Alkalilimnicola ehrlichii MLHE-1: one gene and its partner. The protein of the gene in region 1 interacts with the protein of each later gene in a pairwise test. Links are inferred from orthologs where the notes say so. Each region holds a gene or a part of one and is shown on either strand. Other genes may lie near its edges.

Region 1 (3,476 bases):
GAACGAGGCCGATAACGGCCTGCGGAACGAACGCGGCACGCTGTCGATGGCCCGGACCCAGCAGAAAGACAGCGCCACCTCCCAGTTCTTCATCAACCTGGCCGACAACGCCTTTCTCGACCACGGTACCCGCGACTTCGGTTACGCCGTCTTCGCCCGGGTGGCCGAGGGCATGGAGGTGGTCGACAAGATCGCCCAAGTGCGCACCGGCAACCGGGGTATGCACCAGGACGTCCCGGTGGAGGATATCGTGGTCAAGCGGGCCTACCGCCAGGGCGACGACTAACCCCACCAGCCAGCGCAGGCGCACCCCGCTCCTGTGCTAGAATGACCGCCTTTACGCGGGCGCCCGGCGCGCCCCGGTCCCGGTGCGGGGCGGGGCGCGTCGTCGTGCGTCTCAGATCGTTTTTGCAGCGAGTCGAGATCCCGGATGGCGAGCGTCGCTAGAGAGATATTGCCCGTAAACCTGGAAGACGAGATGCGGCAGTCCTACCTCGATTACGCCATGAGCGTGATCGTGGGTCGGGCCCTGCCGGATGTCCGTGATGGCCTCAAACCGGTGCACCGGCGCGTGCTCTACGCCATGCGTGAGCTGGGCAACGACTGGAACAAGTCGTACAAGAAGTCCGCCCGCGTGGTCGGTGATGTTATCGGTAAGTACCACCCCCACGGCGACTCCGCGGTCTACGACACCATCGTGCGCATGGCCCAGCCTTTCGCCATGCGCTACATGCTGGTGGACGGGCAGGGCAACTTCGGCTCCATCGACGGCGACGCGGCCGCTGCCATGCGGTACACCGAGGTGCGGATGTCCAGGCTGGCCCATGAGCTGCTGGCGGACATCGAGAAGGAGACCGTCGACTACCTGGACAACTACGACGGCTCCGAGAGCGAGCCGACGGTGCTGCCCACCCGGGTGCCCAACCTGCTGGTCAACGGCGGCTCCGGCATCGCCGTGGGCATGGCCACCAACATTCCGCCACACAACATCCGCGAGGTCATCGACGCCTGTGTGGCGCTGATCGACGACGACTCGCTGGATGTGGACGCGCTCATGCAATACCTGCCGGGGCCCGACCTGCCCACCGCCGGCATTATCAACGGCACCGCCGGCATCCACGAGGCCTACCGGACCGGGCGTGGTCGCATGGTGATGCGGGCCCGCGCCCGAATCGAAGAGGATGACAAGTCGGGCAAGGCGCGCATCATCGTCAGCGAGCTGCCCTACCAGGTGAACAAGGCGCGGCTGCTGGAAAAGATCGCCGAGCTGGTCAAGGAAAAGCGCGTCGAGGGGATCACCGAGCTGCGCGATGAGTCCGACAAGGACGGCATCCGCGTGGTGATCGAGCTGCGCCGGGGCGAAGTGGGCGAGGTGGTGCTCAACAACCTCTACCAGCACACCCAACTGCAGACGGTGTTTGGGATCAACATGGTGGCGCTGGTGGACGGCCAGCCCAAGCTGTTGAACCTGCGCCAAATCCTCGACGCCTTCGTCCGCCACCGCCGGGAGGTGGTGACCCGGCGGACCATCTTCGAGCTGCGCAAGGCGCGCAACCGGGCCCACGTGCTGGAGGGCCTGGCGGTGGCCCTGGCCAACATCGATCCGGTGATTGCCCTGATCAAGGCCTCACCCGGGCCGGCGGAGGCCAAGACGGCGCTCATGTCCCGGGTGTGGGCGCCGGGCATGGTCACCGACATGCTGGAGCGCGCCGACGCCACCACCCCCGACGACCTCAGCCCCGACGTCGGTCTGGGCGAGGACGGCTACCGGCTCAGCGCCGCTCAGGCCCAGGCCATCCTTGAGCTGCGCCTGCACCGGCTGACCGGTCTGGAGCAGGAGAAGATCCTGGAGGAGTACCGTGGCCTGCTCGAGCAGATCGGCGAGCTGATCCACATCCTGGAGAGCGGCGAGCGGCTGATGGAGGTCATCCGCGAGGAACTGGTGGCCATCCGCGAGCAGTATGGCGACGAGCGGCGCTCCGAGATCATCCCCCAGGCGCTGGACCTCACCCTGGAGGACCTCATCACCCCGCAGGATGTGGTGGTCACGCTCTCCCACAGCGGGTACGCCAAGTCGCAGCCGCTGGACAGCTACCGCGCCCAGCGCCGCGGCGGCCGGGGCAAGAGCGCCACCGCCATGAAGGACGCGGATTTCGTCGACAAGCTGTTCGTGGCCAATACCCACGACACGCTGCTCTGCTTCTCCAGCCACGGCAAGTGCTACTGGTTGAAGGTCTACGAGCTGCCCCAGGGCAGCCGCCAGAGCCGTGGCAAGCCCATCGTCAATCTGCTGCCGTTGGAGCCGGACGAGCGCATCAACGCCGTGCTGCCGGTGCAGGAGTTTGATGACGCCCACTTCGTCTTCATGGCCACCCACAACGGCACGGTCAAGAAGACCCCGCTGTCGCACTTCTCCCGTCCGCGCAGCAACGGCATTATTGCCCTGGACCTGCGCGCCGACGACTGGCTGGTGGATGTGGCCATCACCGATGGCAGCCGCGACGTCATGCTGGTGTCCGACGCCGGCAAGGCCATCCGCTTCGAGGAGAGCCAGGTGCGGGCCATGGGCCGCACCGCCGCCGGCGTCCGTGGCATCCGGCTGGAGCCGGGGCAGCGGGTGATCGCGCTGCTGATCCTGGACGACGGCGATATCCTCTCGGCCACCGCCAATGGCTACGGCAAGCGGACCCCGGTGGAGGAATACCCGCGGCGCGGTCGCGGCGGGATGGGGGTGATCTGCATCCAGACCAGCGATCGCAATGGCGAGGTAGTAGGTGCGGTGCAGGTGGCGGATGAGGACGAGATCATGCTTATCACCCGTCACGGCACCCTGGTGCGGACCCCCGTGGCCGATATCTCGCGCCTGTCGCGCAACACCCAGGGCGTCAAGCTCATCAGTCTGGATGAGGATGAGACCCTGGTGGGTCTGGAGCGGATCGAGGCCCTGGGCGACGACGACGATGATGATGAGGCCGGCGCGGCGGCGGACGACGGGTCCGGGCCGCCCGATCCCGCCTGAGCCCGGTGCCCCCCGGCGGGGCGCCGCCGCCGGGGGCATAGACAATCCAGAGTAAACAGGAGAACGCCGAATGTCCCGTGTGTACAACTTCAGTGCCGGTCCGGCCATGCTGCCGGAGGAGGTTCTGCGTCAGGCCAGGGACGAGATGCTCGACTGGCAGGGCTCCGGCATGTGCGTGATGGAGATGAGCCACCGCGGCAAGGAGTTCGTCAGCATCGCCGAGCGCGCCGAGGCCGACCTGCGGGAGCTGATGAACATCCCCGACAATTACAAGGTGCTGTTTCTCCAGGGCGGGGCCACGGGCATGTTCTCCGCAGTTCCGCTCAATCTCCTGCGGGGCCGGACGCGGGCGGATTACGTCAACACCGGGGCCTGGTCCAAGAAGGCGATCGCCGAGGCGGGCAAGTATTGCCAGGTCAACGTCGCCGCCAGCGGTGAGGCCAGCCAGTTCATGAGC
Region 2 (3,334 bases), 1.0 Mb from region 1 along the record:
GCCCGGCTGGCGAACGGGGCCTCGGCCATAAAGTGTCTGACCGCCCGGCCCTTGTCCCCGTCGGCCGGGCGAAGTTCGTAGACGCACTTGCCGGCTTGCAGCGTGAGCTGACCGGCGGCGCCGGCCGCGATCTCACTCAGGGCCCGCTGGATCGGCATTTGGTATTCGGGCGCCCGGCGGAAGTGAACGGCAAGGGCGATGCCCTTCTCCTCGACGAAGGTTCCCGGGTAGGCGGCGGTGAGGGCGCGGAGGCGATCGCGAAGGGCCGTCATGAGCCGCGGCGAGGGCGCAGAGGGCCGGTGGTAGCGGCCGGCGGGATCGCGCCATTCCGCCCCGTGCACCCCCGCCACCGGCAGGCGCAGCGGCTCGACGACCCGGTCGACGGCGGAGATGGTGCGGCCACTGACCAGGGCGACGGCGCCGCCACTGAGCGCCATCAGCTCGCGCAGGACGGTGCGGCCACAAGCGTCCAGCGTGGCGTCGTCGGGATGGGGGACGATGGGGAGGAGGGTGCCGTCGAGATCGAGGAAGAAGGCCAGGTCCGGTCGCCGCCAGAGGTGCGTCTTGTGCCCAGAGTCCATGGCCCGGCCCTCTCCCCCACGGACGGATCAGATGTCCAGGTTGGCCACCGTCAGGGCATTCTGTTCGATGAAATCCCGGCGAGGCTCCACCTGGTCGCCCATGAGGGTGGTGAAGATCTCGTCGGAGGCCACCGCATCCTCGATGGTCACCCGCAACAGGCGGCGGGTGTCGGGGTTCATCGTGGTCTCCCAGAGTTGATCCGGATTCATCTCACCCAACCCCTTGTAGCGCTGGATGCTCTGGCCCCGGCGGGCCTCATCCATCAGCCAGTCCACCACCTCCTGCAGGGTGGCCACCGGCTTACGCCGTTCGCCCCGCTGGATGAAACCACCGTCACCGAACAGGCCATGGAGTTGCTCGGCCAGCCGCTTGAGGGTTTCGTACTCGGCAGAGAGGAAGAAGGCCGAGTTGAAGGTATAGGGGTAGAGGATGCCGTGCATCCGCTTGATGACCCGCGCCTCTTTGAAGCCGCCCTCGGTGCCCAGCTGCAGGTCCAGGGTATAGGTGACCGACTTGTCCTGCTGGGCATTGGCCCGCTCCACCAGGGTCTCGAACCATCGGGTCATGGCCGCGCCGTCGGCGAAGTCCTGCTCCGAGACCGGCGCCAGGGCGGTCATCTCTGACAGCAGGGTCGGGTCCCAGCGCCGACGCATATGGTCGACCAGGTCCATTGCCTCCAGGTAGCGGCGCGCCAGGCGGCCCAACGCCTCACCGGAGATGGGCGGAGCGCCCTCCTGGCTGTGCAGGCTGGCATCGGCGAGGGCGATCTGGAGCAGGTATTCGGTGAGTTCCGCCTCGTCTTTGACGTAATGCTCCTGCTTGCCGCGCTTGACCTTATACAGTGGCGGCTGGGCGATGTAGACGTGACCCCGCTCCACCAATTCGCGCATCTGGCGGTAAAAGAAGGTCAGGAGCAGGGTCCGGATGTGGGAGCCGTCCACGTCCGCGTCGGTCATGATGATGATGCGGTGATAGCGCAGCTTGTCCGGGTCGAACTCGTCCTTACCGATACCGCAGCCCAGGGCAGTGATCAGGGTGCCCACCTCCACGGAGGCGAGCATCTTGTCGAAGCGAGCCTTCTCCACATTCAGGATCTTGCCCTTCAGGGGCAGGATGGCCTGATAACGGCGATCACGGCCCTGCTTGGCGGAGCCGCCGGCGGAGTCACCCTCCACCAGGTAGATCTCGGACTGGGCGGGGTCCTTTTCCTGGCAATCGGCCAGCTTGCCCGGCAGGCCGGCAACGTCCAGCACCCCCTTACGCCGGGTCATCTCACGGGCCTTGCGGGCGGCCTCGCGGGCGCGGGAGGCGTCGATGATCTTCTCCGCAATGGCCTTGGCCTCGGCGGGATTCTCGTAAAGGAAGTCGTTAAAGGCCTCGGCCAGCACCCCCTCTACGATGCCCTTGATCTCAGAGGAGACCAGCTTGTCCTTGGTCTGACTGGAGAACTTAGGGTCGGGTGCCTTGACCGAGACCACCGCCGTCAGGCCCTCACGGATATCGTCCCCGGTGGGGGTAACCTTGAGCTTCTTGGCGTAGCCCTGCGCCTCCAGGTACTGGTTCAGGGTCCGGGTGAGTGCGGCGCGGAAACCGGACAGGTGGGTACCGCCGTCGCGTTGGGGGATGTTATTGGTGAAACAGAAGATATTCTCCTGGTAGGAGTCGTTCCACTGCATGGCCACATCCACGCCGACGCTCTCCCGCATACCCGCAAGGTAGAAAACCGTCGGATGGAGCGGGTCCTTATTGCGGTTGAGGTGCTCGACGAAGGCCTTGATGCCGCCGGCGTACTCAAAGACATCTTCCTTCTCGGTGCGCTCGTCCTTCAGGGCGATGCGCACCCCGGGGTTGAGGAAGGAGAGCTCGCGGAACCGTTTGGCGAGAATGTCGTAGTTGTACTGGGTCTGGGTGAAGACCTCGCGGCTTGGCAGGAAGGTTAGTCGGGTGCCCGTCTCCTGGGTCTCGCCCACTACCTTCAGCGGTTCCACCGGGACACCCATCCGGTACTCCTGGGTATGCACCTTGCCGTTGCGCTGGATTACCAGGCGCAGGCGCTCGGAAAGGGCGTTGACCACCGAGACGCCGACACCGTGCAGGCCACCGGAGACCTTGTAGCTGTTGTCGTCAAACTTACCGCCGGCATGCAGGACGGTCATGATGACCTCGGCGGCGGAACAACCTTCCTCGGTGTGGATGTCCACCGGGATACCCCGACCGTTGTCGGCAACGGTGACGGAGTTATCGCCATGGATGGTCACCTGGATCTCGCTGCAGTAGCCCGCCAGGGCCTCGTCCACAGAGTTGTCCACCACCTCGAACACCATATGGTGCAGTCCGGTGCCGTCATCGGTGTCACCGATGTACATCCCGGGACGCTTGCGGACGGCGTCGAGGCCACGGAGGACCTTGATACTGTCGGAGTCGTAGCTGGTTTGCTCGGTCATGGGGTCACGCTCTCTGGATTAAGGGAACGAGTATATCACCCGGAGCAAGGGCGGGGCCCAGGCCTATCGGGTCAGCCGGCCGCCGGCGGCGGGCCGGAGTGAATACGGCCCTGTTCCACGTGGAACCATTGCGCGGCGTCGGGGGCGAGGGGGATATCGCCCGGCTCAATGGCGGTCAGGAAGGCCTGATTGCCACTGGAGGCGATCGCCTCCACCACGGCGGCACGCCGCGCCGGGTCGAGCTCCGCAGCGAGGTCATCCACCAACAAGGTGAGCGACTGGCCGGTCAGGGTGTGGGTAACCGCTGC

The links.
Region 2: the proteins of gyrA (region 1) and gyrB interact in binary tests that used the Escherichia coli proteins (3 or more experiments, as listed by UniProt). The link is inferred for Alkalilimnicola ehrlichii MLHE-1 from one-to-one orthologs.

The regions. Positions count from the first base shown.
Region 1 is NC_008340.1:1,045,812-1,049,287, forward strand. What follows is about bases 66-3,224. They hold gyrA (DNA gyrase subunit A), read left to right. Parts: upstream 66-430; coding sequence 431-3,019; downstream 3,020-3,224. Other genes in these bases: MLG_RS04750 (peptidylprolyl isomerase), read left to right, coding at 66-286; serC (3-phosphoserine/phosphohydroxythreonine transaminase), read left to right, coding at 3,090-3,224. Outside these bases: more of MLG_RS04750, read left to right, coding at 1-65; more of serC, read left to right, coding at 3,225-3,476. UniProt on the Escherichia coli protein: A type II topoisomerase that negatively supercoils closed circular double-stranded (ds) DNA in an ATP-dependent manner to maintain chromosomes in an underwound state.
Region 2 is NC_008340.1:3,644-6,977, reverse strand. Bases 318-3,334 are described here. They hold gyrB (DNA topoisomerase (ATP-hydrolyzing) subunit B), read right to left. Parts: upstream 3,027-3,334; coding sequence 609-3,026; downstream 318-608. Other genes in these bases: recF (DNA replication/repair protein RecF), read right to left, coding at 3,098-3,334; otsB (trehalose-phosphatase), read right to left, coding at 318-581. Also shown: more of otsB, read right to left, coding at 1-317. UniProt on the Escherichia coli protein: DNA gyrase negatively supercoils closed circular double-stranded DNA in an ATP-dependent manner to maintain chromosomes in an underwound state.